One region of the Pseudazoarcus sp. NS36 genome, then DNA from elsewhere that is predicted to be linked to it. Evidence: riboswitches for the same ligand, from Rfam matches in the RefSeq annotation. Region 1 holds a riboswitch; the other holds the start of a gene.

Region 1 (14,244 bases):
CCGGCTCAGTGCGCCACGAGCTGACCTTCGGCGCGGCCACCATGAACCGCCGCGACAGCTTTGCCGACTACGTCTTCGACCCGCGCGGCACCAGCAACATCTACGACCCGGTCGACGTCTCGCCCAGCCCGCTGGCCAACAACCCGGTGAGCCTGCGCCGCAAGGATGCCGAGCGCGCCGTGTTCGTGCAGGACGTGCTGCACCTGAACGAGCAGTTCAAGCTGCATGCCGGCCTGCGCTATGTGACGTTGGATCGCGACCAGTTCAATGCGGCCGGCACGCTGCTGCGCCGCACCAGCGACAACTTCGTGCTGCCCAGCGTGGCGCTGGTGTACAGCCCGAACAAGACGTTGTCGTTCTATGGTTCGGTCTCGCGGGGTCTGGAACCCGGTGGCACGGCGCCGGTGGGCTCGACCAACAGCGGTCAGGTGCTCGACCCGTCGAAATCGCGCCAGCTCGAACTGGGCGTGAAAGCCGATCTCGCGCCCGACCTGAGCGTGGCCGCTGCCGTTTTCCAACTCCAGCGCCCGTACGAATATCTGCCGGGTGTAGGGCAGGCCTTCCAGGCCTCGGGCACCGACCGCCGCCGCGGCCTCGAGCTGTCGGCCAACGGACGCGTCACGCGCAACCTGCTGGTCGGCGCCAGCCTGACGCTGACGCTGGCCGACGTGCAGGGCGACGCCACCGAATCGAGCCGACGCGTGGGCAACGTGTCGCGCTACAAGAGCATCGTGTATGGCGAATACACCGTGCCGTCCATGCCGGCCCTGCGCCTGAACGGCAGCTGGCAGTACGCCAGCAGCAAGCTGTTCGCCCCCGCCGGCACCATCCTGACCAAAGTCAGCGGCTATCACGTGGTCAACATCGGCGCGAGCTACCTCACGGAAGTCGGCGGCACGCCCACCACCTTCCGCTTCGGCATCAACAACCTGTTCGACAAGTTCTACTGGGGTGACACCTCGAACACGCTGGGCGGCTACCTGATTCCGGGCGCGCCGCGCACCATGCGCCTGAGCGCACATTTCGAGTTCTGATCCCGCTCCGCCATGAAGAACGGGCCCCGGCGCATGCCGGGGCCCGTTTTTTTGTCACGTCAGGGAGCAGACGGTATTACGGCGCCCTGCCCCGCCTGCAGATCAGATGTGTTCCTCGCTGAGCTTGCGCGTAGACAGCGACAGCGATTCCAGCTCGAACGGCGCCTTGCCACGGCGCACGACGCGCAGCGCATAGATCACCACCACCGGCACCACGGCCGCCAGCAGGAAGGACTCCAGCAGGTGCGTCATCGGCTGACCTGGCAGCGGGAACATCACCAGACCGGCCACCAGACCGGCGAGCGTGCCCACCATGGCCGAGAAGCCGTCGTGAGCGCGGCTGAACAGACCGAAGAACACCGGGAAGGCTGCAGCCGCGCACAGCAGGTCGGCCAGCAGGAAGAGATACAGCACGCTGAAACCCTGTGCCGCCACAATCAGCGCAGGAATCGCCATGACCACCACCAGCCAGCGCGCCAGACGCAGCAGGCTGGCCGGGCTGGCCGCGGGCATCGCTCGACCCACATCCACCGCGACGATGCTGGAGATGGCGCTGATACCGGTATCCACGCTCGACATGACCAGTGCGATGCCCAGCGGAATCAGCGCAATCGCGAGCCACATCGGCATTTCCGACAGGATCACCGTGAACAGCGCAACGGAGTCATCCCCGCCCGGCGTGAGCGCCACGAAGGCCAGGCCGAACAGCCCCATGATGAAGATGAACGGCACCACCAGCACGCCGCCCAGCAGGAAGCCGCGACGCATCGAGGGGATGTCCTTGGCCGAGTAGATGCGCTGCCAGTTGCCCTGGTGGAAGATGCCGGTGAGCAGGATGGCGAAGAAGAAGGTCAGGCCGGCCTTGATGCCGGCCATGTCACCCAGGTCGAGCAGGCGCGGCGCGGTTTCCTGCAGGCGCTCGGTCACCGGGCCGATGCCGCCGGTGACCTGCCAGCCGAGCCCGATCAGCGCGGCGACCAGCGGAATGATGATGATGACCTGCATCTTGTCGGTGAAGATCGACGCGCGCAGCCCGCCGTAGGTGGTGTAGATCAGCGTCGCCACCATCACGATGGCCGCACTCACCCACAGCGGCACCGGCGCCAGCAACTGCACCAGCTTGCCGATGGCGGTCAGCTCGGCGGTGAGCGCGATGAACATGTAGAAAATCATGATCAGCAGCGTCAGCCAGTACATCGGCCGGCCGTAGCGCGCGATCAGGAATTCGGTGAGCGAATGGCCGTTGGGCATCAGCTCGCGCATGCGCTTGCCCAGCGGAATCATCGCGATGCGCGGCGACATCGAGCCCAGCGCATAACCGATCACCGCGGCCAGACCGCCCCAGGTGGCCGCCTGCGCCGGCGAGAACAGAATCCACGCACCGAGCGACGAAGCCAGCAAGGTCATGATGGTCGCGACCGACCCCTGACTGTTGCGGGCGACGATGTATTCCTCAAGGTTGCCGCGGTAGCGGCGGGCGTAGGCCATGCCGGCAATGGCAAAGGCGGCGGCGAAGAAGGTGAGCCACGTGATGGCGGCCGGTGCGCTGAGCATGCTGCGGGACTCCTGAAACGGCTAAGGACGGAGCCCGCGCTCGGTGAGGGCGGTGCATCCTTCCTTACGCCGGTATTACCCGGATCAAGTATCGGGGTCATGGCTGGCGCCATCTCTCAGCCGCATGCGGCTCCCCCAGGATCAAGCGGCGGATTATACGCCTGCGAGCGGGTGCAAGACATCCGCGCAGGCCGCCGAAGTGCTCTTCCGTGATAAGGTTTGCGCCCGACACGGGGTGTCCTGCATCTGCGGACTGAGATCACACCCGTCGAACCTGATCCAGCTTGTACTGGCGAAGGGATGTCCTCACGCACCGCTCGTGCATCCCCCTTGCCAGCTTCATCACAAGGGAAAAGCATGTCCAGCCATTCTGCGCCCCTCGCGCAACAACTCGTTCTCGTCACCGGCGCCGGTCGCGGCCTCGGCGCGCATATCGCGCGTGCCTTCCTCGCGCACGGCGCGAAAGTCATCGTGAACTACCTGAACAGCGCCAGCGCGGCCAACGATCTGGTCAGCACCGCCGCACCGGGTCAGGCACTCGCCATCCAGGCCGACGTGAGCGATGCCGCGGCGGTGCAGGCCATGTTCGAGCGCGCCCAGACGCATTTCGGCCAGCCGGTGACCACTGTGGTGAACAACGCCCTGCCCGCCTTCAGCTTCAACGGCGACGCCCGTGAGCACGCCGACGTGCTGCGCTGGGAGAGCATCGCGCAGCAGTTGGAAGGCGTCGTGCGTGGCGCGCTGAACACCACGCAGGCTGCGCTGCCGGGCATGAAACAGGCCGGCTTTGGCCACATCATCAACATCGGCACCAACCTGTTCCAGAACCCGGTCGTGCCCTATCACGACTACACCGCCGCCAAGGCCGCACTGCTGTCGCTCACGCGCACGCTGTCGCAGGATCTGGGGCCGGACGGCATCACCGTGAACATGGTTTCGGGCGGCCTGCTGCGCACGACCGACGCGTCCGCCGCCACGCCCGAAGCCGTGTTCGACCTGATCGCCGCGAGCACGCCGCTGCGCCGCGTCACCACGCCCGAGGAATTCGCCGACGCCGTGCTGTTCTTCGCGTCGCCGTGGTCGCGCGCCATCACCGGGCAGAACCTGGTGGTCGACGGCGGGCTGGTGAAGAACTGAGGCCACGACCATGATGCACATCAACCTCTTCCTGTTCGGCTGCGGCCACCACAACGCGGCCTGGCGCCACCCGGCATCGCCGGTCGAGCGCCTCGGTGATATCCGCTTCTACGAGGAAATGGCGCAACTGGCCGAACGCGGCAAGCTCGACGCCGTGTTCCTGGCCGACGGCCACGCCGCCGTCAATCTCACTGACGGCCCGCGCTGGTTCCTCGAACCGGTCACCATGCTCACCGCCATGGCCCGCGCCACCAGCCGCGTCGGCCTGATCTGCACGGTTTCGAGCACCTTCTACACGCCGTTTCACGCCGCACGCCTGATCGGCTCGCTCGATCACATCTCGGGCGGGCGAGTGGGCTGGAACGTGGTCACCTCGATGTTCGACGCCGAGGCGCGCAACCATGGCTACGAATCCATGCCCGGCCACGCCGAGCGCTATGCCCGCGCCGACGAATTCATCGAGGCCGTGCTGGCGCTGTGGGACAGTTGGGACGACGGCGCCGTGCTCAACGACCGCCACGGCCTGTATGCCGACCCCGAGCGCGTGCGCAATATCAATCACCACGGCCAGCACTTCCTGGTCGACGGCCCGCTGACCGTGCCGCGCCCGCCGCAGGGCAACCCGGTGCTGATCCAGGCCGGCGCATCGGACGAAGGCCGCGCGCTGGCCGGCAAGTACGCCGAGGCCATCTACGCCGTGGCCTACGACCTGCCCTCGGCGCAGGCCTACTACAACTCGATTCGTGAAAGCGTGAAGGCGGCCGGGCGCGATGCGCCGGTGCCGATCCTGCCCGGGCTGGTCACCTACGTCGGCTCCACCGAAGCCGAGGCCAAGGCCAAGCAGCGCGAACTCGACGAACTGCTGCCGACCGAAAGCTCGCTGCGGCAGTTACAGACCTTCATCGACCAGGACTGCATGAGCTGGGAGCTCGATGCCCCCGTACCGCCGCTGCCGCCGCTCGAAGCCTTCAAGGGCCCGAAGGGGCGTTACGCCACGGTGCTGCGCATCATCGAAACCGAGCAACCCACCGTGCGCCAGCTGCTCGGCCGGCTCGCGGCCGGTGGCGGCCACTGCACCATGGTCGGCACGCCCGAGCAGATCGCCGACAAGATGGAGCACTGGTACCGCAACGGCGGCGCCGACGGCTTCAACCTGATGCCCCCGGCCGAGCCCGGCAGCGTGGAAGACTTTGTCGACCACGTCATCCCGGTGCTGCAAAAGCGCGGCCTGTTCCGCAAGGACTACGAGCACACCACCTTGCGCGGCCACTTCGGCCTACCCCGGCCACCGCGCGCCTGAGCGCCGAGCCACAGACCTCCGGCAATCGAACGGCACCCTCGCGGTGCCGTTCCTTTTTGTCCACACCTCTTCAAGCCTCCGCATGACTGCGCTAACATGAGAACAATTCTCAATCCGAAATAGCCAGCCAACCCGACTCGGGCCAGCCAGCGCTCCCGCCTCCCGGAGAAACTCGTGAGCACCGCTGCCCGCCCCACCGATCCCGTTGTCACCCTCTACACCGAGCATCACGGTTGGCTGCAGGGCTGGCTGCGCAAGAAGCTTGGCTGCTCGCACCGGGCCGCCGACCTTGCACATGACACCTTTCTGCGCCTGCTCGACCGCGACGAACCGGTCACGCTGCGCGAGCCGCGCGCGTTTCTGACCACGATCGCCAAAGGGCTGGTGGCCAATCATTTCCGGCGGCTGAAAATCGAACAGGCCTGGCTCGATACGCTGGCGCGCCTGCCCGAGGCCGCGGCGCCATCGCCCGAAATGCGGGCCGAACTGATTGAAACCCTGGTCGAGATCGACCGCCGTCTGGACGCGCTGGGACCGCTGATCCGGCGCGCCTTTCTGCTATCACAGCTCGACGGCCTGCCGCAGGCCGAAATCGCGGCGCAGCTCGGGGTGTCTGTGCCCACCATCAAACGCTACGTGGCCAGGGCGCTGGTCGCCTGCTGTTTCGACGATGCCGCCTGATCCGTCCACCAAGCCGAGCGAGGTCCGCCATCAGGCTGCCATGTGGCTGCTCGACCTGCAGGCCGATGGCGACAACCCCGAACTGCGCGCTCGCTGGCAGCGCTGGCTCGACGCCTCGCCCGAGCACCGGCAGGCGTGGATGGCGATGGAGGCCTTTGGCGCTCGCATGCGTCAGGTCCCGCCTGCACTGAGCCGCGCCGCGCTGGCGCCGGGCAAGTCGCGGCGGCGTGCGCTCAAGGCGCTGGCGGTGCTGATTGCTGCGGGTGGCAGTGTCTGGCTCGCGCGCGAGTCGGGGCAGTTGCCGCTGCTGGTCGCCGACCTGCGCACCGGCCCCGGCGAGCGGCGTGAGCTCACGCTGGCCGACGGCAGCCGTATCGAGCTCAACGCCGAGACCGCGCTCGACGTGCACTTCGAGGCGGGCGCACGCCGGCTGGTGCTGCATCGAGGCGAAATCCTGATCACCACTGCGGCGGACGCTGCCGGCCGGCCGTTCTTTGTAGACGCGCCGCAGGGCCGCGCCCGTGCACTCGGCACGCGCTATTCGGTGCGCGCAGAAGGCACGCACACCCACGTCGCGGTGTACGAAGGCGCGGTAATGATCGAACCGCGCAGCGGCACGGCCGCGGGGCTGACGCTGCAAGCCGGCCAGCAGACCCGCTTCAGCGAGTTCGCCGCCGAGACGCCCGTTGCGGCCCGCGAGGCCGACACGGCGTGGACGCGCGGCATCCTCGTCGCCGAAGACATGCCGCTGGCCACGTTCGCGGCCGAACTGTCGCGCCTCACCGGCCAGGCGGTGCGCTGCGATGTCTCACTCGCCAAGCTGAAAGTCAGCGGCACCTATCCGCTGGCCGACCCGGACGCGGTGCTCGATCTGTTGGCCGCCGCCCTGCAGCTCAGGCTGGAGCGCCGCCGTCGCTGGTGGGGCGGCACGGAAACGCGACTCTCCCCCGCCTGAGCTGCTGCCTTTGCGACGACCTGCATTTTTTGCGTAGCGAATGATCCCGATTCCGTTTTCGCGGGGCATGGATAAGGAAAGCATCGTTTTCCAGCCATCTCACGAAAGGGGAACCCCATGAAGCACGCCATGCGCGCGGCACGCGCATCCCGTCACCCGATCCGCGCCGGCCTGCGCCAGCGCGTGCTGACCCGCGCGCTGCGCGGCGCGCTGCTCAGCCTGACCGTCACGGCCGGCGTATTGCCAGTCTCCGCCGTGCACGCGCAGCAAACGGCAAGCCGCGAATACGCCATTCCGGCCGGCAGCCTGACCGACACGCTGAACCGCTTCGGCGCCGAGAGCGGCCTGCTGCTGTCGTTTTCCAGCGAACTGACGGCCGGCCTGCAAAGCCCTGGCCTGCAGGGCCGCTACACCACGCACGCCGCCCTGCAGACGCTGCTGGCAGGCACCGGCCTGGAGGCGGTGGCGCGCGGCAACGGCTATCTGCTGCGCAAGACCGGTGGCGATGTGCAGCTCGCGCCGGTCACGGTCACCGACACCGTGGAGCGCGAGACGGCACGTGGCCCGGTGCCTGGTTATGTGGCGCTGCGCAGTGCCACCGGCAGCAAGACCGATGCGGCGCTGACCAAGATCCCGCAGAGCATTTCCGTAATTTCTGCCGAGCAGATGGCCGACCAGGGCGTGCAGTCGATCACCTCGGCGCTGGGCTATACCCCCGGCGTGGTCGGCCAATACGGTGACAACGATGTGCGCCACGACTGGCTGACGGTGCGCGGCTTCACCCCGGCGCGCTACCTCGACGGCCTGCGCCTGCCCTTCGGCGCGCGCGGCTATGCGCAGCCACGCGTCGAGACCTTCGGACTGGAACGCGTCGAAGTGCTCAAGGGCCCGGCCTCGGTGCTGTACGGCCAGGCGGCACCGGGCGGGCTGGTGAACATGGTGCGCAAGCGCCCCACCGACGAGCCCGTCCGCGAGATCCAGCTCCAGCTCGGCAGCCACGACCGCAAGCAGATCGGGCTCGACCTCGGCGGCCCGGTGGGCGACAGCGACGACGTGAGCTACCGCCTGGTGGGCGTGGTGCGCGACGGCAAGACCTCGTTCGACCACGTGGAAGAACGCAAACGCTATTTCGCCCCGTCGCTGAGCCTGCGCCCGACCGACGACACCACGCTGACCCTGCTGGCCGAGTACCAGAAGATCGACTCGCCGGGAGGCGGCGGCGCGCCGGCCCTGCCGCTCAACGGCACGCTCGACACCGACACCTATCCGCGTCTGCCGCGCGACACCTTCGTCGGCGAACCGGGCTACGACCACTTCAAGAACGAGCAATGGTCGGTCGGCTACGAGCTGGAACATGCGCTGTCCGAACGCTGGACCCTGCGCCAGAACATGCGCTACATGGAAGTCGATACCGACACCCAGCGCGTGCAGGCCTACTGCCCCAGCGCCGCCAGTTGCGACCCGTCGGCGCTGCTGCGCTACGCGTGGGCGTTCCCGGAAACCTCGAAGCTGTTCACCATCGACAACCAGGCCATCGCCCGCTTCGACACCGGCCGCGCAAAGCACACGCTGCTGCTGGGGGTGGACTACTCGCGTGAAAAGAGTGCCTTCGAGGAATCGCAGCTGAGCATCCTCGGCACGCCCTTCAACGCCTACGACCCGGTCTACGGCACGCCGGTCAGCCGCCCCGGCCCCGGCATGCTGATCGACCAGAAGCTCTCGCAGGTCGGTCTGTACGCGCAGGACCAGATCGAGATCGACAAGCTCACGATCACCGCCAGCGGCCGCTACGACCGCGCCAACACGGACACCGTGACGCACATGGTGACGCCGGGCACCACCACCCGCGTCAAGCAGAAGGACCGCGAGTTCACCGGCCGGCTGGGCGCCGCCTATGCCTTCGAGAACGGCGTCAATCCGTATGTGAGCTACTCGACCTCGTTCCAGCCGGCCGGCGGCACCGACCGCGACGGCAACGCCTTCGACCCCACCACCGGCCAGCAGATCGAGGCCGGCGTGAAGTACCAGCCCGCGGATTCGCGCTCGCTGCTGACGCTGTCGGTGTACCAGCTCACGCAGCAGAACGTGCTCACGCCCGACCCGGTGAACACCAGCTTCCGCGTGCAGTCCGGTGAAGTGCGCATGCGCGGCTTCGAGGTCGAGGGCAAGTTCGAACTCTCCGAACAGCTCACGCTGATCGCCTCCTACGCCCACACCGACAGCGAGATCACCAAGGACAATCCGACCGGCAGCGGCACCAGCAACCAGGGCAACCGCCTGTCCTTCGTGCCGCGGCATCAGGCTTCGCTGTGGGCCAATTACCGCTTCGGAGGGCAGCTGACCGGCGTCAGCGTCGGCGGCGGCGTGCGCTACATGGGGCAGACCTGGGGCAACAACGCCAACACCACCGACGTCCCCGACTACACGCTCACCGACCTCGCGCTGCGCTACGACTTCGGTCAGCAGAACGCCGATCTGGATGGGCTGGAATTCGCGCTGAACATCAACAACCTCTTCGACAAGCGCTACGTCAGCACCTGCCTGTCGACGACCACCAGCTGCTACTGGGGCGAAGGCCGCAAGATCAGCGGCACCCTGAGCTATCGCTGGTAAGCCTGCGCTGTGTCAGACAACAGGTGAAGCCCGTCGTCGGCCCGGTCAGGCTGACGACGGGCTTCGCTGCATCGGAGGCCCGGTACGACATGAAACAATTTGTATCCGGACGCGCTTTTCGGGCCGCTCATACGACATGTCTGATGAGAGCACTCAATTGCAATGCGTATCCCGCCGGTATCAATGGCGTGACGCCAGCTTCAGCCACCGGAAACGCCGCATGAAAGCGTGATGTGAGGGCCGGGCACCTCCGCCCCAAACGCAAATGCAGTTGCAAATCATTCTCTTCTCTGGTTCGATGCGGGCCTTCGCCTTGTTGCGACACCCGCCGGCCCGCTGTTCCGTGGCGCCCTCGGGCGCCATGATTTTCGACAGGAATCCCGAATCACCCATGCAACACAGCCGTTCTTTCTTTCAGCGCCTTCCGCGCCCACCCGCCCTGTACAAGCCCGGAGCGCTGCGATGAGCAGCTTCGAACGCGGCTCAACGCTGGTCGCGGTGACGGCACTGCACATCGGCGTCGTGGTGTGGGCTACGTACACGCTCCAGCAGAGTCCGTCGGAAGTCGTACAGCCGACGATGCAGGGCGTGCTGGTGCCATCGGAGGCCGTCGTGCCGCCGGTGCCCAAGCCTCCCCCGCCGCCACCTCCGCCGCCCAAGCCCGAGCCGAAACCGGAACCGCCGAAGCCCAAGCCTCCCGAGCCCAAGCCGGTACCCAAGCCGAAGCCGAAACCGCTGCCCCCGCCGCCGCCTTTGCCGCCGTCGGAGAAGGCCATCGAGATTCCGGTAGAGGAAGTCGAGCCGCCACCGCCGCCACCGCCTCCGGCACCGGAAACACCACCGCAGAAGGAGGCGCCGCCGGCCAAGCCTCATCGGCCGCCCCCGCCGGGGCCTGCGGGGCCGCCTTCGGAGACGCCGTTCACGCCACCGCGCATCGAGGCCTCACACCTCAACAACCCGGCGCCGCCGTATCCGTCGCTGTCGCGCCGCATGCGTGAGGAAGGTCGCGTGCTGCTCGACGTGCATATCCAGCCGGACGGCTCGGTAAGCGAGGTGAAGCTGCGCGAGTCGAGCGGCCACCGCCGCCTCGATGACGCGGCGATGAACGCCGTGGAGCGCTGGCGCTACGTGCCGGCCACGCGTGGCGGCAAGCCGATTGCCTTCTGGTATGTGCAGCCGATCGTTTTCTCGCTGACCAACTGATTACCGATTCACACGGGGCGCTCGCAGGGGCCCCAAGCAAACAAGGAAAACCACCATGAACGAAGAAACCGCATCCTCCGCCCCCGGCACGATGCCACCCGATGGCGCCGCGGCCAAGGCGGGCATTCCCGAGACAAGCACCACGCTGCCGGTGCCCGGCCCCGACGCGGCCGACACGCTGATGGCCAACCCCTACGGCATCGAAGCGCTGTGGGCGCAGGGCGATCTGGTCATCAAGGCCGTGGCCATCATGCTGTTCGTGATGTCCATCGCGTCGTGGTACGTGATCATCACGCGCACGCTGCGCGCCATGCGCCTCAAGCGCGCCGCCCAACGCGCGCAGACGTTCTGGCACGCGCAGAGCGTAGAAGAAGGCCTCAACCTGATGGGCGGCGACGCCAGCACCAACCCTTTCCGCCGTCTGGTCGAAGAGGGTGGCCACGCCTGCGATCACCACGCCGCACGCCGCGAAGAACTGCACGGCCAGCTGAGCCTCGCCGAGTGGCTCACGGCCTGCCTGCGCACCACCATCGATGAGAGCGCAGAGCGCATGCACAGCGGTCTGTCGGTGCTGGCCTCGGTCGGCTCGGTCGCGCCGTTCGTGGGCCTGTTCGGCACTGTATGGGGCATCTATCACGCGCTGGTCGGCATCGGTGTGTCGGGCAATGCCGGCATCGACAAGGTGGCCGGCCCGGTCGGTGAGGCGCTGATCATGACCGCCTTCGGCCTGGCCGTGGCGATCCCGGCGGTGATCGGCTACAACGCGCTGGTGCGCACCAACAAGGGCGTGATGGGCCAGCTCAACCGTTTCGCCCACCACCTGCATGCGCTGATGGTCACCGGCGCCCCGGTACGCGCCAACAAGCTGCGCGTGGCGCATGCCAAGCGGGAGGCTTCCTGATGGCTTTCGGCAGCGGACTGGAGGACACCGGCGAGACCGAGATGAGCGAGATCAACATGATCCCGCTGGTCGACATCATGCTGGTGCTGCTCATCATCTTCATCATCACCGTGCCGGTGATGACGCACTCGGTGAAGCTTGACCTGCCGCGCGCGGCCAACGAGCCCAACGTGGTCGAGCCACGCACAGTCACCATCGCCATCACGGCCGACGGCGGACTGCACTGGAACGAGGACCTGATCGACCAGGACATGCTCGAGGCGCGTCTGACCCAGGTCGCGCTGGAGGATCCTCAACCCGAGATCCACGTGCGCGGCGACCGCAGCGTGGAATACGAGCGCGTCATCAAGGTCATGGCCGCAGCTCAGCGCGCCGGCATGCAGAAGCTCGGGTTTGTAACCGACCCTCAGCAGTAGGTTCAGCGGCTGCTCACAGCGACATAATCTTCAGCGCTGCGGGCAGCCGGGCGGAACCGTTCCGCATTGCGCGTCTCTCACCACTGGTTTCGCGGCATGCGGCCTCGCAGAAAAAATCGCGAACCGCTGTAAGGAATCGCGCAGCCGCCCGACGAAGCCACGGACGTCACGCAAACGTAGCCCTCGCTCCTCCTCCGCGAAGGCATCGTTGCCGATGTTCATCCAACCCACAGAAGGAGATCAGCATGTCCAGCAAACAGAAACTCGTCTCGCTCGCCCTCGGCTCCACTTTCGCCCTCGCCTCGATGGGCGCGGTGGCCGCGACAGCCGAGAACCCGTTCTCGGCTTCCTCGCTGTCGTCCGGCTATCAGGTTGCGGCCAACCACGCGAAAGGCGAAGAGGCCAAGTGCGGCGCCAAGGGCGACAAGAAAGAAGAAGCCAAGTGCGGTGCCAAGGACGACAAGAAGGAAGAAGCCAAGTGCGGCGCCAAGGATGACAAGAAAGGCGAAGCCTCCTGCGGCGGCAAGAAGTAATTCCGCCCGCTGTCTGAGTACCGGCGACGGGGCTGCGGCCTCGTCGCCGTTTGACGGAGATTCGCGATGCCTGTCGAACGCACTCCATCCGGCGCCGGCCTCGGCTTTCGCCGCGAGTTGATCGCCCCGCTGCGCGAACAGGGCGTGCCGTCCGCCGTCGGCTTCTTCGAGATCGCGCCAGAGAACTGGGCCGGTGTCGGCGGCCGCAGCGCACTTGAGCTGCGCGAATTCACCGAACGTTTTCCCTTTGTCTGTCACGGCCTGTCGCTGTCGCTCGGCGGCCCCGGCCCGCTCGACGAAGCCCTGCTGCGCCGCGTGCGCGCCTTCATGCGCGAGCACGGCATCACGCTGTACACCGAACATCTGTCGTGGTGCGCCGACGCGCATCACCTGTATGACCTGCTGCCGATCCCGTTCACGGAGGAAGCCGTGCGCTGGGTGGCCGAACGCATCCGCCGCGCGCAGGACATCCTCGGCATGCGCATCGGCATCGAGAACACCTCGGCCTACCTCGCCCCGCCGGGCGCCGAGATGAGCGAGCCGGAATTCGTCGCCGCCGTCGCGCGCGAGGCCGACTGCCTGCTGCATCTGGACGTGAACAACGTCTTCGTGAACAGCCGCAATTTCGGCTTCGACCCCGTCGCCTACCTCGACACCCTGCCACTGGAGCGCGTGGCCTACATGCACGTCGCCGGCCACCACGCGGAAGACGACGGCCTGCTCATCGACACGCACGGCACCGACGTGATCGACCCGGTGTGGGCGCTGCTCGATGCCGCCTGCGCGCGGCTGGGGCGCACGGTGCCCACCTGTCTGGAACGCGACTTCGACTTCCCGCCGCTGGCCGAACTGGCCGCCGAGGTCGAGCGCATCGTCGCCATCCAGGCGCAGCACGCGCCCGCCCTGCAGAGCGTGGCGCCATGAACGCGCCGGCTTCGTTCCGCGATTTCCAGCGCGATTTCGCGCGCCACCTGCGCGACCCGCATCACGTGGCCCGCCCGGCCGGGCTGCCGGCGCGCCGCAGTCGCGTGTACGAGCGCCTGCTGTTCAACAACGTGCGCGGCTTCGTCGACCGCTGTTTCCCGGTGTGTCGCCGCCTGCTCGGTGAAACGCGCTGGACGCGACTGATCCGCTGCTTCTACCGCGACTGGCCACTCGCCACCCCGTGGTTCCGCGAGATTCCGCGCGAGTTCGTGCGTTATCTGGATGAGGCCGACATCGCCATGCCGCGCCCGCGCTGGCTGGCCGATCTGGCGCGCCACGAATGGGCTGAGTTGGCGGTGGATGTGATGGAAGCGCCGCTGCCGCCGCACGACCCGGTCGGCGACCTGCTGGGAAGCCGCGTTGTGCTCAACCCGGCGATGATGAATCTGGCGTATGCATGGCCGGTGCACCGCATCGGCCCGGACTTCCGGCCGCGCAGACCGCAGCCGACCTTCATCGTCGCGCATCGCAACGAGGCCGGCGACGTGCGCTTTACCGAAGTGAATGCGGTGACTTCGCGCCTGCTCGACCTGCTCGCCGAATCCGCCACCGGCCGTGCGGCGGTCGAACAACTCGCCGCCGAACTGCAGCACCCTGATCCGCAAGCCCTTTGCGGCTTCGCCACCGGTCTGCTGGCCGATCTGCAGGCGCAGGGCATCGTGCTCGGCGCTGCGTCGTAGGGCGGATTAGCGCAGCGTAATCCGCCGGATGTGTGGCCCATACGGCGCAATGCCCTTCGGTTATTGCGCCCTACGAGACTAGGCCCAGTCAGCACTGCGCCCGGATCAACGGAATCCACATTTCATCTGGCGACAGCCCGCCGTGCACGCCGATCATGCTGTGCCGGTGTTCGCCCGGCACGCTGTCCACCACCGTCCAGCCGGGCTCCATCAGCAAGGTGTGCGTGCCGGTGCGTTCGGCCAGACGCGCATT
Region 2 (14,244 bases), on a different contig from region 1:
GCTCCGGGCTGCGCTCGCGCGCATCCTGAATGGCGTGTTCGATCAGCGCCAGGGCGTGCGCCGGCACGTGCGGCAACTGCTCACACCAGAAGGCGTGGCCCAGGCCGCGCTGCTCCATATGCTGTTTGAGGGACTGCGCCTTGTTCGAGGCGGGCGCGGAGCGGAAGCCGTGCAGGTAGATGATCATTGCGGGCGGGTCAGGGTTTCTAGGTCGTTCAGCCAGGCGAGCGCGTACTCGCGTGTTTCGCCGCACATTTCGGTCGATGGGCTAAGGCCGCTGCAGCAGGCGGGGCGCTCGGGCTGCCCGAAAATGCGGCAGCGCAGGTGCTCGTCGAGCTGTACGCAGGCAACGCCGGCCGGTTTGCCTTGTGGCATGCCCGGGATGGGTGACGAGATGGACGGTGCGATGCAGCACGCGGCGCAAGTTGAGCGGCATTCCATGCCGCGTCAGCCTGCGCAGACGCGCAGACACCAGGCCAGAATGGCCTCGCGCTCGGGCGGCAGCAACTCGCCGTAGCCGCCGGAGAATTCTTCCCACTCCGGCTTGAAGCGTTTGCCGACCGCCGTGAGCAGCGGAATGCCGGCTGCCACGACCAGGCCGATCTCCTCGCGCAGGCCGCAGCCCAGTGCTTCCTGGGCGCCGAACTTGTTCACGCAGATCAGCTGGGCGCCGTCTTCCACGGCACGACGGATGGCGACTGCGGCGTGCGCCAGCGAAGCCGGATCAAGCCGGCAGGCTTCCGAGCCACGGCCCAGCGCCTGCGACAGCGAGAAGCGTTCGCCGTTGGCCAGGTTTTCCAGCTCCATCGCGCAGGGATCCTCAATCTCCATGCCGATGTCGTGCTGCAGCACGCCACCCAGGCGCAGGCCGCGCTGTGCGAGCAGGTGCGCGACTTCGAGCATCAGGTCTTCGACCGGATCGTCGGGCGTGTACAGGATGGCTGCAAGCGGGGCGGGAGCGTCGTCAGTCATGGCGAAACAGGGCATGTGGTGGCGCGATTGTCGCATCAGCCAGCGTCCCGCGCGACGGCCTGCCGCTATATGTCAAAAATGGCATAAAAACTGAATATCAAATTCTTTTGATGATTCCGGCCTTGGGCCTAATGTGCGAAGCCTGTCCATCCCCCGCGCAAGGGCGCTCCATGGTTCCGGAATCACTGCACGCCGCCATCGTAGGCCTGACCCTGCTCATGCTGTTCGCCAGCTTCGTGCGCGAATGGCTCAAGCCCGAGGTCGCGGTGATGTGTGCGGTCGCCTCGCTGCTCGCGCTTGGCCTGCTCAAGCCGGGGCAGGTGCTGGGCGTGTTCGGCAACAGTGCGCCGGTGACCATTGCCTGCCTGTTCATCATCAGCGGAGCGCTGGCGCGCACCGGTTGCGTGGACCGCCTGGGCGAATGGCTGGCCGCGCTGGCCGGCAACAGCGAGCGGCGCCTGCTGCTGGCCATGCTCGGCGTCGGCGTGGTGGTGTCGCCCTTCATCAACAACACGCCGGTGGTGATGGTGATGATCCCGGCGGTGATTGCCATCACCGCGCGCCACAATATCGCACCGTCGCGCCTGTTGATTCCGCTGTCCTACGCCACCATCCTCGGTGGCCTGATCACCATGGTCGGTACCTCGACCAACATCCTGGTCGATGGCGTGGCGCGCAACATGGGGCTGGAGCCCTTCCGCATGTTCGAGATCAGCGCTCCGGCGATCGTGCTGGCACTGGCCGGTTGCGCCTTCATGTACTTCTTCGCGCCGCGCTGGCTGCCCAGCCGCGAGACGCTGACCCAGCAATTCACCGGCAGCGGCGACCGCCTGTTCATGACCGAACTGTTCGTGCCCGAGGGATCGCGCCTGGCGGGCCGTACCTTGAAGGAAGCGCGCCTGTCGAACGGGGTGATCAAGGTGCTGACGCTGTTCCGGGGTGACGACGAGATCTCGTCGCCGTCACCGGGCACGCTGCTGGTGGTCGGTGACCGGCTGGTGGTGCATAGCCGCAGCAAGGGCATGATGGATCTGCGCAGCACCGATCTGGTCGGGCTGAAGATGCCCGGTGGCGAGCACGATCTGGAAACCTTGCGTCGGCGCGGCGTGGTGATGGTCGAGGCCATCGTCGGCTCGACCTCGCGCTATGTGCAGCGGCCGATCCGCGATCTGGATCTGGCAGCGCGCTATGGCATCCACCTGATCGCGGTGCATCGCAAGAATGCCTCCATCGAGGACATCGGTGATGACTTCCAGCTGCAGTTCGGTGACGTGTTGCTGGTCGAAGGCACGCCTGCGCAGATCAAGCGCTTCTGCGAGAACGGTGACCTGTTTGCCATCACCGACGGCAAGGCACCGGCCAACCGCCCGAAGAAGGCGCCGATTGCACTCGCCACCATCGTCGGCGTGATGTTGCTGGCGGCCTTCAACGTCATGCCCATTGAGGGGCTGGCGATGATCGGTGCGGCGGTGGTGATCGCCACCGGCTGCATCCGCTCGGATGAAGCGTGGAAGTCCATTGAATGGCCGATCATCGTGCTGATCTTCGGCATGCTGGCGCTGTCGATCGCGATGCGTGATTCCGGCCTGGCCGACCTGCTGGCGCGCGGTCTGGTGGTGGCCGGCGATGGGCTCAGTCCGTGGATGATGCTGGCGCTGGTGATCCTGCTGACCTCGATCACCACCGAGTTCGTCAGCAACAATGCGGTGGCGGTGCTGTTCACGCCCGTGGTGATCGGCGTGGCGCAACAGTTGGGGGTGGATCCGCGGCCCTTCGTGGTCGGCGTCATGTTCGCTGCCAGCGCGAGCTTTGCCACGCCCATCGGCTATCAGACCAACACCCTGGTGTACAACGCCGGCAATTACCGCTTTGCCGATTTCGCGCGGCTGGGCGTGCCGATGAACCTCATCGTGTGGGTGCTGGCAAGCCTGATGATCCCGTTCTTCTGGCCGCTGGTGCCCGTCTGATCAACTGCCCGGGCGCTCGTCCAGCCATGTGCGGGCGGCGGTCGGGCGGCCGTAATAGAAACCCTGATGGACGATGGTCGCGCGGCTGGCGAGAAAGTCCGCCTGCTCGCGCGTCTCGATGCCTTCGGCCACCACGTCGAGCTGAAGGTGGCCGGCCACCGACAGGATGGTTTCAACCAGCGCCGCATCGTTGGGATCTTGCGGGGCGTCCTGGATGAAGCTCTGGTCGATCTTCAGTTCGTGGATGGGCAGGCGCTTGAGGTAGGACAGCGACGAATAGCCGGTACCGAAATCGTCGATCGAGAAGCGCATGCCGATGGCGGCCAGCTCGTTCATGCGCTCGGCAATTTCGGTGATGTTGTGGATGAACAGCCCTTCGGTGATTTCCAGCGTCAGATGCCGCGGGTCGGCGCCGGTGTCGTTGAGCACCGCCTTGAGCCACACCACGAAGTCGCGCTGGCGGAAGTGACGCGGACTGACGTTGACCGATAGCCGCAGCGTGCGTCCGGCGCGCGCTTCGAGCGCCATCAGAGAACAGGCTTCGGTCATCACCCAGGCGCCCAGCGGCACGATCAGGCCGGACTCTTCGGCCATCGGGATGAACTCGGCCGGGCTGAGCAGGCCGCGCTGCGGGTGTTGCCAGCGCACCAGTACTTCGGCACCGACCACGCCACGTTCGGCGTGGACCTGGGATTGCAGGAAAAGCCGCAACTGGCCGTCAGTCAGGGCCTGGCGCAGATCGCGCTCGACGCGGAAACTCTGCGCCGCCGACTCTCCCATGACGATGTCGAAGAAGGCGGTCTGCTCCGCTCCCGCAGCCTTGGCCCGGTGCAGTGCAGTGTCCGCGCGGCGCAGGATGGTTTCGGGTGATTCGTCGGGGCTGCTCTCCGGGAACAGCGTGATGCCGATGCTCACCGTGAGCGCGAACGCCTCGCCATCGATGGTCAGTGCTTCGCGTAGCGCGGAGTGAATCTTTTCGGCCACAACCAGGGCGCGGCGGCTGGCACGGTCAGGATGGCCCGAAGTGTCGGGCAGCAGGATGGCGAACTCGTCGCCAGTCATGCGGGCAAGCGTGTCGCCGGTGCGCAGCAGACCTTCCAGGCGCTTGCTGAAGGCCGACAGCAAGGCGTCGCCGATACGGTAGCCACGCGCGTCGTTGATGACCTTGAAACGGTTGATGTTGAGCAGCATCAAGGCTTCGATGTGGTCGCTGCGCCGATGGGCGGTGAGCCCCTGCGTCAGCCGGTCCATCAGCAGGCTGCGGTTGGGCAGGCCGGTGAGCGTGTCGTAATAGGCCAGGCGGTGGATGCGCTCTTCGGTCTGCTTGCGGTCGGTTACGTCCACCACGGCGCACTGAAGGCCTTCGATGGAACCGTCGGTGCCGCGAATCGGCGCCTTGACGATCTCCACGTGCACGATTTCACCGGTGCGCTCTGACTTGTGGGTGGCGGTGAGCGAAACCGATTCGCCGGAACTGATCACCTCGGCATCAATCGAGCGGTAGTGCTGGGCCAGCTCCGGCGGAGCGAGGGCGTAGGCGCTCATGCCGATGAGCTCCTCTTCGCTCTTGCCAAGCGTCTCCTGAAAAACCTTGTTGGCAAAGGTGATGCGGCCTTCGAGGTCGTAGCGGAAGATATTCTGCGGCAGGCTGTCGACCAGCGAGCGATACAGCGCCTCGCTTTTCTCCAGCTCGTGTTCACTGCGGTCGCGGCGCAGGCGGTTGGCCAGCAGCATGCCCAGCGCGGCGGTGGCCACCGGGGGCACGATCATCACAGGTAGGCCGATGGCGGCGATCACCGCGGGGCCCGCGCCGCCCGGCAGCGTCATCATCAGCGCGACCATTGCGGCATGCACGACGATGCCCAGCGCATACAACTCACGCCCGCGGATGTCCTCCAGCGAGCTGCGCATGCGCGCGCGCCAAAGTACCCCGATGAGCGAGGCAGCCAGAATGGTGAGTACGCCGGTGATCGCGCCGCCGCCCCCCAGGCTGTAACGGTAGGCGCCGGCAATGAGTGCGGCCACGGCCGTCGGTACGGCGCCGAAGAACAAGCCCGACATGCCGAAAATGACGGTTCGGGTGTCGAACACCACGCCTTCGGTCAGCACGAAGGGTGCCTTCATCACGCTGATGGCGATCAGCCCCAGCACCCCGCCGATCAGCAGTTGCGTGCTGCGGCTGCGGTCGAGCCGGAAGCGGCCGGTGGCCAGCTCGAACACGAGCACCATCGCCAGCAACAGGGCGGCGTTGTAGAGCAGCGCGGCGAGCACCGTGGGCCACATGGATCAGGCCGTCCGGGGCGGGGCAGTCGCAACGTGTTGCTGTGTGTGCATCGAAGAAGTTCCGGCAGGGCGGCATCCGAGTCTATCGGAATCCGTAGTAGGGACAAGTACGGATTGCGTTGTCTGCGTTCGGGTGTGGTTTATAGGTGATCCTGGCTAAGAACGGCCTGTCGCCAGCGGCTCCGTGCGCGCCGCCATGATGAAATCGTTCTCGTGCAAGCCCTTGATCTTCTTGGTCTGCCACGACACCGTCGCCCAGCCCCAACCGAAGGAAATGTCGGGGTGGTGACCCTGCTCCTCCGAGAGTTCGCCAAGACGCACAACGAAGTCCAGCGCTTCGCGGAAATTGCTGAAGGTGTAGCGCTTTTCCAGCCGGCGGGCTTCGTCGAGCAGGCTCCAGCCGGGGGTTTCGGCGAGCAGTTCCTTTGCACGTGTGGGCCCGAGCGGTGGGATGCCGCCCTGGCAGGGGGTGCAGGTTTTCTGGTTCAGCGGGGCACTCACGGGGTGTCCTCCAATGAAAACGGGCCGCGCATGGCGGCCCGTGCAGTTCAGCGGAAAAGCCGCATCAGATGTTGTGATAGACCTTGGCGCCGGTCTTCACGAATTCGATGGACTTCTCTTCCATGCCTTTGTTCAGTGCAGCCTGTTCGTCCACACCCTGTTGGGCGGCGTATTCGCGCACGTCCTGGGTGATCTTCATGGAGCAGAAGTGCGGGCCGCACATGGAGCAGAAGTGCGCGACCTTGGCCGAGTCCTTGGGCAGGGTCTCGTCGTGGAAGCTGCGTGCGCGGTCCGGGTCGAGGCCGAGGTTGAACTGGTCTTCCCAGCGGAATTCGAAGCGCGCCTTGGACAACGCGTTGTCGCGGATCTGCGCGCCCGGGTGGCCCTTGGCGAGGTCGGCAGCGTGGGCGGCGAGCTTGTAGGTGATGATGCCTTCCTTGACGTCGTCCTTGTTGGGCAGGCCGAGGTGCTCCTTGGGCGTCACATAACAAAGCATGGCCGTGCCGTACCAGCCGATCTGCGCGGCGCCGATGCCCGAGGTGATGTGGTCGTAGCCCGGCGCGATGTCGGTGGTCAGCGGGCCGAGCGTGTAGAACGGCGCTTCCTTGCACCAGTCGAGCTGCAGGTCCATGTTCTCCTTGATGAGCTGCATCGGCACGTGGCCCGGGCCTTCGATCATCACCTGGCAGTCGTGCTTCCACGCCACCTGGGTCAGTTCGCCCAGCGTTTTCAGTTCGCCCAGTTGCGCTTCGTCATTGGCGTCGTAGATGGAGCCGGGGCGCAGGCCGTCGCCGAGCGAGAAGCTCACGTCGTAGGCCTTCATGATTTCGCAGATTTCCTCGAAGTGCGTGTAGAGGAAGTTTTCCTTGTGGTGGGCGAGGCACCACTTGGCCATGATCGAGCCGCCGCGTGAGACGATGCCGGTCATGCGGTTGGCGGTCATCGGCACGTAGCGCAGCAGCACGCCGGCGTGGATGGTGAAGTAGTCCACGCCCTGCTCGGCCTGCTCGATCAGCGTGTCCTTGAAGATTTCCCAGGTCAGCTCCTCGGCCTTGCCATCCACCTTTTCCAGCGCCTGATAGATCGGCACCGTGCCGATCGGCACCGGGCTGTTGCGGATGATCCATTCACGCGTCTCGTGGATGTTCTTGCCGGTGGACAGATCCATGATGGTGTCCGAGCCCCAGCGGATGCCCCAGGTCATCTTGTCGACCTCTTCGGAGATCGACGAGCTCACGGCCGAGTTGCCGATGTTGCCGTTGATCTTCACGAGGAAGTTGCGGCCGATGATCATCGGTTCGGACTCGGGGTGGTTGATGTTGGCCGGGATGATGGCGCGGCCGCGTGCGACCTCGTCACGCACGAATTCAGGCGTGATGGTCTGCGGCAGGCTGGCGCCGTAGCTCTGGCCCGGGTGCTGGCGCAGCATCATGGCGGCCATCTTCTCGCCCTTGGGGCCGGACTCGCGCAGCGACTCGATGTATTTCTCGCGGTTGAGGTTCTCGCGGATGGCGATGAACTCCATCTCCGGCGTGATGATGCCCTTGCGGGCGTAGTGCATCTGCGTAACGTTGCCACTGAGGTTCTTGCCGGTCTTGGCGCGACGTGGCTGGCGGTGCAGGCCGGGGAAGCGCAGCTCGTCGAGCGACTTGTCGGCGGCACGCATGCGGCCGAACTCGGACGACAGATCGGACAGCTGCTCGGTGTCGCCGCGCTCGTCGATCCAGGCCTGACGCAGCGCCGGCAGGCCGGTCCGGACGTCGATCCGGGCAGCGGGGTCGGTATAGGGCCCCGAACAGTCATACACGAAGACCGGCGGATTGCGCTCGAAACCCATGGATTCCGAGGTGTCGCTCTGCGTGATCTCGCGCATCGGCACGCGGATGTCCGGGCGCGAGCCCTCGACGTAGATCTTGTGCGAATTCGGCAGCGGGGCAATGGCGGCTTCATCCACGTGGGCCTTGGCCGCAATGAATTTCTCATTGGCGTTCATGAACGTCTCCTGCAGGGTTGTATGCCATGTGAGTGGCGACGAGGAGCCGGGCGGAATGCGTGCGTGCGCACGTGCTTGTGCACCAGTACACCCGGACGGGGCGGCCGGGGGTGGCCGCCAACCAGCAATCAGCGGCGCGTCAGCGCCACAGTGCGTGGAAGTGGTGTACCGGGCCGTGGCCGCTGCCGACCGCGAGCTGACCGGATGCGGCAATGGCCCGCAGCAGGTAGTCGCGTGCGCCGCGTACCGCGGTTTCGACGGGGGCGATGGTGTTGGCGGATTGAGGCAGCAGGGCCGCAATCGCGGACGACAGGGTGCAACCCGTGCCGTGGGTGTTCTTGGTTTCGATGCGCTGGGCCGGCAGTTCGATCATGCGGTCGCCGTCGAACAGCAGGTCCATCAACTCGCCGCCCGGAAGGTGGCCGCCCTTGAGCAGCACCCAGCGCTCGCTGGAGGTGGGCAGCATCTCGCGCAGGCGTTCGGCTGCGCGATACATGGCCTTGACCGAATCCGGCTCGCTGCATTCGAGCAGCACGCCGGCTTCGGGCAGGTTGGGGGTGATCATGAAGCTCTGCGGCAGCAGCGCTTCGCGCAGCATGGCCACCGCCTCGCGGGCCAGCAGATGGTCTCCGCTCTTGGCCACCATCACCGGGTCACACACCACGAATCGCGGCTTGAAATGCGCCAGCCGGTCGGCCACGGTGCGCACGATGTCGGCGGTGCCGAGCATGCCGAGCTTGACCGCGTGGATGTCCACGTCGGCAAACAGGGTGTCGATCTGCAGCTTGAGGAAGTCGACGGGCGGCGTATGTACGCCGGTGACGGCCCGCGTGTTCTGCGCGGTCAGTGCCGCAATCACGCCGCAGCCGTAGGCGCCTAGCGCCGAGAAGGCCTTGAGGTCGGCCAGGACGCCGGCGCCGCCGGACGGGTCCACGCCAGCGATGCTGACTACGTTCGGGATGCTGTGGGTCATTGCAGGCCCCCTGTGGAACGAGGGGGCGGGGCGGGCGTGCCGCGGAGCGGAGTAGAGCAGGCGTTCATTGCGCGTTTTCCTACGCCGGTGCTAACCGGATCAGGTTCCAAGGGTATTTTCTCAGCCCGCTCAAGCGATTGCGGGCACCCCCAACGAAGGTGCGAATCCTAGCGCAGCACCCTGCTGCGGACAAGCACTCAACTCAAGATCCTGTAAAACAAAACGCCATGCCCCGGAAGAGGCGTCAGCCCTGCCACGCGCCGCTCAGCGCGACGATGCCGAGTACCGCAAAGATCACCGCTGCGACGCCATGCACCAGCCGCACCGGCATGCGGTGCGCCAGCCGGTCGCCGATCAGCACGGCCGGCACGTTGGCGATCATCATGCCCAGAGTGGTGCCAAGCACCACGGCCACCAGGGCGTCGTATTGCGCGGCCAGCGCCACCGTGGCGACCTGCGTCTTGTCCCCCATTTCGGCGAGGAAGAAGGCGATGGTCGTGGTCGCGAACACCCCCATGCCGCTTTTCAGCTGGACCTCGTCGGCGTCGAGTTTGTCCGGGATCAGCGTCCACACCGCCATGGCAAGAAAGCCCACGCCCAGCACCCAGCGCAGCACGTCGGGTCCCAGCAATTGCGTGAGCCAGGCGCCGACGGCACCCGCGAACGCATGGTTGGCAACGGTCGCGACGAAGATGCCCAGCACGATGGGCCAAGCGCGGCGGTAACGGGCGGCCAGCATGAAGGCCAGCAATTGCGTCTTGTCGCCGATCTCGGCGAGGGCAACGATACCGGTGGACACCAGAAAGGCGTCGAGGGAGAAAGTGGTGAAATTCATGAGGTCCTCCGGGCCGTGGATGAACCGATGACCGACGCGCTCCCGGCCCGAACAGCGGAGTGCGTGCGGCCAGCGGTCTTGCCAGGCTGGAGGGTCGGGGCACGGTGGGAACGTGCGCGTGCGACGCCTCGGGCTGAACGCGCCATGTCCGATGGACAAGCATGTTGACGCGTTCCTTCCGCCGGAGCGGAAGCGGCTACTCCCCGATGACGCGGCGGATTCTAACCGATTCGTTGTTGAGGCTAAAGAAAACTGCCTTGCGCGCCGTTGTAGCTAGTGGAAGCCCGCCACCCCTTCACGACGGATCGACATGCATCCCTGCCTTGGCCACACGCTCGCGGCGTTCGCGCTTGCCCTGCCGCTTACGGTGTTTGCCGTTGACGGCTGGGTGACCGTGTCGCGTGACGGCAGTCGCGAGATCCAGATTGATCGGGACAGCGTCATCCTGTCGGATGCCGGCACCAAGGTCGCCTGGGCCCGCCTGTTGCTTGGGCCTGATGAGGCTGAGCGCGCGGGCTACACCGCGGTGATGGCGCTCAACCGCTACGACTGCCTCAATCGCGGCTTCGTCACCATCCGCCGTCGCTATGTGGACGATCGCAGCGTGGTGGTGCGGGAAGACGAGGTGCGTGACCAGGCCATGCGCACGGTCACCCGCGGTGGGGTCGACGACCGGTTGTGGCGCGAGATCTGCCGGCCGCCGAGCACCGGCGATCTGACTTCGCTGGCCGACGAGGCCGAGCGTCTGGCGGCAGCGCTGGAGAGTTTGCCGGCCACGACGGTTGCCGCTTCTCCCGCGCAGCCGGCGCGTCCGTCACAGACCTCGACGCCCTCCGGGGCGACAGATCCGGCCACTCTGCCGCGCACGGAACAAGCGCCTGCGCGCCCGCCGGCGCCACCCGTCAAGCCGGCGCCGGCCTCCAGACATCCATTGCCCGACTGGAGCTACGACGAAACCAATGGTCCGCCGATGTGGGGCAAGCTGCTGCCCGACTGGTCGGCCTGCGCGAACGGTCGACGCCAGTCGCCGATTGATCTGCAGTCAGGGCTGGTGGTGGATCTGGAGCCGGTGGAGTTCGACTATCGGCCGACCTTCTTCCGCGTTGTCGACACCGGCCGCTTGTTGCGCATCCAGACCGGCGAGGGCCTGAGTGCGCGCATTCGCGGCGAACGTTTCGAGCTCATCTACATCGAGCTGCATCGCCCCGGCGAAGCGCGGGTGGATGGCGTCATTCACGACCTGTCGGTCGATCTGCACCATCGCGCCGCGGATGGTCGTCTGGCGGTGGTGTCGGTGCAGTTCCGTGTCGGCACCACACCCAATCCGGTACTCAATACCTGGCTGTCCAGTCTGCCGCTGGAGCGCGGCGGGCAGTACGCGCCGGAATTCGGCGTCGATCTGCGCCCCTTGCTGCCGGCCGATCCGGCGCACTTCCTGTACGTGGGTTCGCTGACTTCGCCGCCGTGCACTGAGGGTGTGCTGCGCGTAGTCATGAAGCAGCCCATGGACGTCTCCTGGGAGCAGCTCGGCATCATTGCCCGGTTGCATCCGCCGAGTGCGCGGCCGCTGCAGGATGGCTTCGACCGCCGGGTGCTGGAGTCACGCTAGAGGCGCGTACCTGCTTGCGTGCGCCGCGTCGCGACGAGGTAAGCCACAACCGCCCCAACCATCAGCACCACGAACAGCACCGCCATTCGGCCGTAGGCTTCATTGGCGCCGATCAGCAGGGCCACCGCCAGCGGTGCGACGGCTTTGGCGAAGAAGGCCGGCTGGGCCAGTCTGCCCATCAGGCTCCCGTAGGCCTCACGCCCGAACAGCTCGGCCGGCACCGTGCCGCGCACGATGCTCAGCACGCCGTTGGCCAGCCCGTAGATGCACGCACAGGCAAAGGCCAGCAGCGGCGCCGCGCCAGCCAGGGTCAGCAGCAGCATGGCGAGCCCCATCGTCAGCAGTGAGGCCAGTCCCACGCGCACGGCCGGCAGATTGCGCGCAAAGGTGAATTCCAGAATCCGTCCGACCACCTGCATGGGGCCGATCAGCGAGGCCGCGGCGATGGCCGTGGCCGCTTCCAGCCCGCTGGCACGCAGCGCACCGACCACATGTGCGGCCATGCCGGACACCACAAAGGCCGCCAGCGTGAAGGCGCTGGCCAGCCACAGCAGTTGCTTGCGCTGAGCGGCGCCGGCTTCGGGCGAGACCTGAAGCGCGACGGTGGCCTTCTCCTCGCGGTGGGGCCTGGGCAGCAACAGATGCAGCGGCAGGCATGGCAGCAGATGCAAGACGGCAAACACCCAGAAGGCGGCTCGCCAGCCGGCGGACTCGTCGATCCACCAGGCCAGAGGCCAGAACACGGTGCTGGCCAGCCCGCCCATCAGCGTCAGCACGGTCAGCGCCTGGCGGTAGCGAGTGCCGGCGAACTGGCTCAGGGTGGCAAAGGCGGCGTCGTACAGATTGGCCGCCATCGCCAGTCCGGCAATGATCCAGCCGAGGAAGAACAGCACCGGCCCGTCCGACAGCGCGACCATGGCCATGGAGAGCGCCGCCAGCAGCGAGCCACCGGCCATCACCTTGCCGCCACCGACGCGGTCGATGGCGCGGCCGACTGCCGGCGCGGCCAGCCCCGAGAAGCCCAATCCGAGAGAGAAGGCGCCAAACACCATGCTGGTGCTCATGCCCAGTTCGGCCGAGATGGCCGGGGCCAGCACGGCAATGCCGTAGGTGAGGGTGCCCCAGGCGATGACCTGCGTGATGCCGAGCATCACGACGTGTCGCCACAGCGGTGGCGCGGCTGGGGATGGGAGGGAGGCGGTCATGCGGCGGTCCTCGGGTGTGCCGCATCTTAGCGCGCCGGACTGTGTGCGACGCACTCCAATGCGTAACTCAAATAAGAATGAGTCGCAATACTGTGATACGCTCGCGACCTCCTGCCGTTCCTGTCGACGCAGCGTTGCGTCGCCGTCTAGGAGAGTTCCAGACCATGTTCGTCCGTTCCGCAAAAGGCCTGCTGGCCGCCGTTGTGTTTTCCGTCGCCGCCCCGGTGCTGGCGGCCGAGCGTGACGCCGTCGTCACGCATTACGCCGATCTTGCCCAAGCCATGTACGCCGATTCGCTCACCGCCGCGCGTGACTTGCAGGGGGCTGTGCGGGCGCTGGTCGAAACGCCGTCGCCGGATAGCTTGCGGGCCGCGCGCAGCGCCTGGCTGGCGGCCCGCGTGCCGTATCAGCAGACCGAGGTCTATCGCTTCGGCAACCCGGTGGTCGATGACTGGGAGGGCAAGGTCAACGCCTGGCCGCTCGACGAGGGGCTGATCGACTACGTGGATGCGTCCTATGGCACGGCTTCGGACGAGAACCCGCTGTACGTCGCCAACATCATCGGCAACACCGAGATCCGCTTCGGCGCCGACGTGGTCGATACGAGCGAGATCACCAAGGAACTGCTCACCGAGCGCCTGCACGAGATCGGCGGGGTCGAGGCCAATGTCGCCACCGGCTACCACGCCATCGAATTCCTGCTGTGGGGCCAGGACCTCAACGGCAATGGCCCGGGCGCCGGTCAGCGCCCGTGGACCGACTACGCGCAGGGTGCGCAGTGCACCGGCGGCAACTGCGAGCGTCGTGCACGCTATCTGGAAGTGGCGACCGAACTGCTGATTGACGATCTGGAGTGGATCGTCGCCCAATGGGCGGCGGACGGCGAAGCCCGTCAGGCGGTCACGGCCGATCCGGCGCGTGGTCTGTCGATGGCGCTGACCGGGCTGGGCAGCCTGTCCTATGGCGAACTGGCTGGCGAGCGCATGAAGCTCGGCCTGATCCTCGGCGATCCAGAAGAGGAGCACGACTGCTTCTCCGACAACACCCACAACTCGCACTACTACGACGTGGTCGGCATGCGCGCGGTGTATCTGGGCGAGTACCAGCGCCGCGACGGCACGCGCCTGCAGGGGCCGAGCCTGTCTGCACTGACCGCGGCGGCCGATGCCGCGCTGGACGCCGAAATGCGCAGCCGGCTCGACGCCAGCCTGGCCGCGCTCGACGCGATCCGCGCGCGTGCACAGACTGGCGAGGCCTACGACCAGCTCATCGCTGCCGGCAACACGGCGGGCAACGCGCTGATCCAGGCCGCCATCGATGCGCTGACGGTGCAGACGCGCAGCATCGAACGCGTGGTCACCGCGCTGGCGCTGCAGCCGATCGAGATTGAAGGTTCCGACAGCCTCGACAACCCTGAAGCGGTGTTCCAGTAATTCTCTTGCGGGGCCTGCGCGGCCCCGCAGTGGCAGGAGTCCCATGAAACGCAGTCTTGTCGCCGCGGCCACCATTGCCGCGGCCTGTACGCTGACCGCCGCCCCGGCCGGCGTGCCCGCCGACGAGGCGGCGCGCATTGCGCGCGTCACCGCGCCGGCCACGCAGTTCGAACGCGCCGAGCCCTTCGAGTCCAACCCCGCGGGCGCCGGCACCGTCACCAAGTTCGTCAACAGCAGCAGCTTCTCGCACCCCTCGGCCAACATGAGCTTCGAGCGTCAGCTCGACTTCCGCGTGGGCGACGGCATCTTTCGCAAGCTGTGGGTGTCGGCACCCAGCTCCACCGAGTCGTCCAATGGCCTCGGCCCGCTGTTCAACGCCCGTTCCTGTCAGTCCTGTCATCTCAAGGACGGCCGTGGTGCGCCGCCGGTGGGGAACGAGGAAGCGGTGTCGATGTTCCTGCGCCTGTCCATCC

What was found. Region 1 has a riboswitch for thiamine pyrophosphate ahead of AC6H0R_RS03395 (sodium:solute symporter family transporter). Riboswitches for the same ligand answer to the same signal wherever they lie in the genome.
Positions count from the first base shown of each region.
Region 2: it holds a riboswitch for thiamine pyrophosphate, as region 1 does, so the genes downstream of both, thiD (bifunctional hydroxymethylpyrimidine kinase/phosphomethylpyrimidine kinase) here and AC6H0R_RS03395 (sodium:solute symporter family transporter) in region 1, are expected to answer to the same signal.

Region 1 is NZ_BAAKJA010000002.1:69,363-83,606, forward strand. It holds gene AC6H0R_RS03390 (TonB-dependent siderophore receptor) at 1-1,034, shown strand, start outside; gene AC6H0R_RS03395 (sodium:solute symporter family transporter) at 1,137-2,588, opposite strand; TPP riboswitch at 2,633-2,735, opposite strand; TPP riboswitch at 2,810-2,906, shown strand; gene AC6H0R_RS03400 (3-oxoacyl-ACP reductase) at 2,946-3,725, shown strand; gene AC6H0R_RS03405 (LLM class flavin-dependent oxidoreductase) at 3,736-5,025, shown strand; gene AC6H0R_RS03410 (sigma-70 family RNA polymerase sigma factor) at 5,200-5,706, shown strand; gene AC6H0R_RS03415 (FecR domain-containing protein) at 5,696-6,661, shown strand; gene AC6H0R_RS03420 (TonB-dependent siderophore receptor) at 6,779-9,274, shown strand; gene AC6H0R_RS03425 (energy transducer TonB) at 9,737-10,477, shown strand; gene AC6H0R_RS03430 (MotA/TolQ/ExbB proton channel family protein) at 10,533-11,378, shown strand; gene AC6H0R_RS03435 (ExbD/TolR family protein) at 11,378-11,794, shown strand; gene AC6H0R_RS03440 (hypothetical protein) at 12,040-12,327, shown strand; gene AC6H0R_RS03445 (HvfB family MNIO-type RiPP peptide maturase) at 12,394-13,251, shown strand; gene AC6H0R_RS03450 (HvfC family RiPP maturation protein) at 13,248-13,991, shown strand; gene AC6H0R_RS03455 (alkaline phosphatase family protein) at 14,080-14,244, opposite strand, start outside.
Region 2 is NZ_BAAKJA010000007.1:117,348-131,591, reverse strand. It holds gene AC6H0R_RS12480 (YqiA/YcfP family alpha/beta fold hydrolase) at 1-187, opposite strand, end outside; gene AC6H0R_RS12475 (YkgJ family cysteine cluster protein) at 184-441, opposite strand; gene AC6H0R_RS12470 (DUF2478 domain-containing protein) at 448-972, opposite strand; gene AC6H0R_RS12465 (SLC13 family permease) at 1,143-2,939, shown strand; gene AC6H0R_RS12460 (putative bifunctional diguanylate cyclase/phosphodiesterase) at 2,940-5,222, opposite strand; gene AC6H0R_RS12455 (4a-hydroxytetrahydrobiopterin dehydratase) at 5,379-5,723, opposite strand; gene thiC (phosphomethylpyrimidine synthase ThiC) at 5,788-7,716, opposite strand; gene thiD (bifunctional hydroxymethylpyrimidine kinase/phosphomethylpyrimidine kinase) at 7,856-8,689, opposite strand; TPP riboswitch at 8,749-8,850, opposite strand; gene AC6H0R_RS12440 (TMEM165/GDT1 family protein) at 8,934-9,524, opposite strand; yybP-ykoY riboswitch at 9,614-9,741, opposite strand; gene AC6H0R_RS12435 (carbonic anhydrase) at 9,835-11,133, shown strand; gene AC6H0R_RS12430 (MFS transporter) at 11,130-12,338, opposite strand; gene AC6H0R_RS12425 (imelysin family protein) at 12,503-13,771, shown strand; gene AC6H0R_RS12420 (di-heme oxidoreductase family protein) at 13,815-14,244, shown strand, end outside.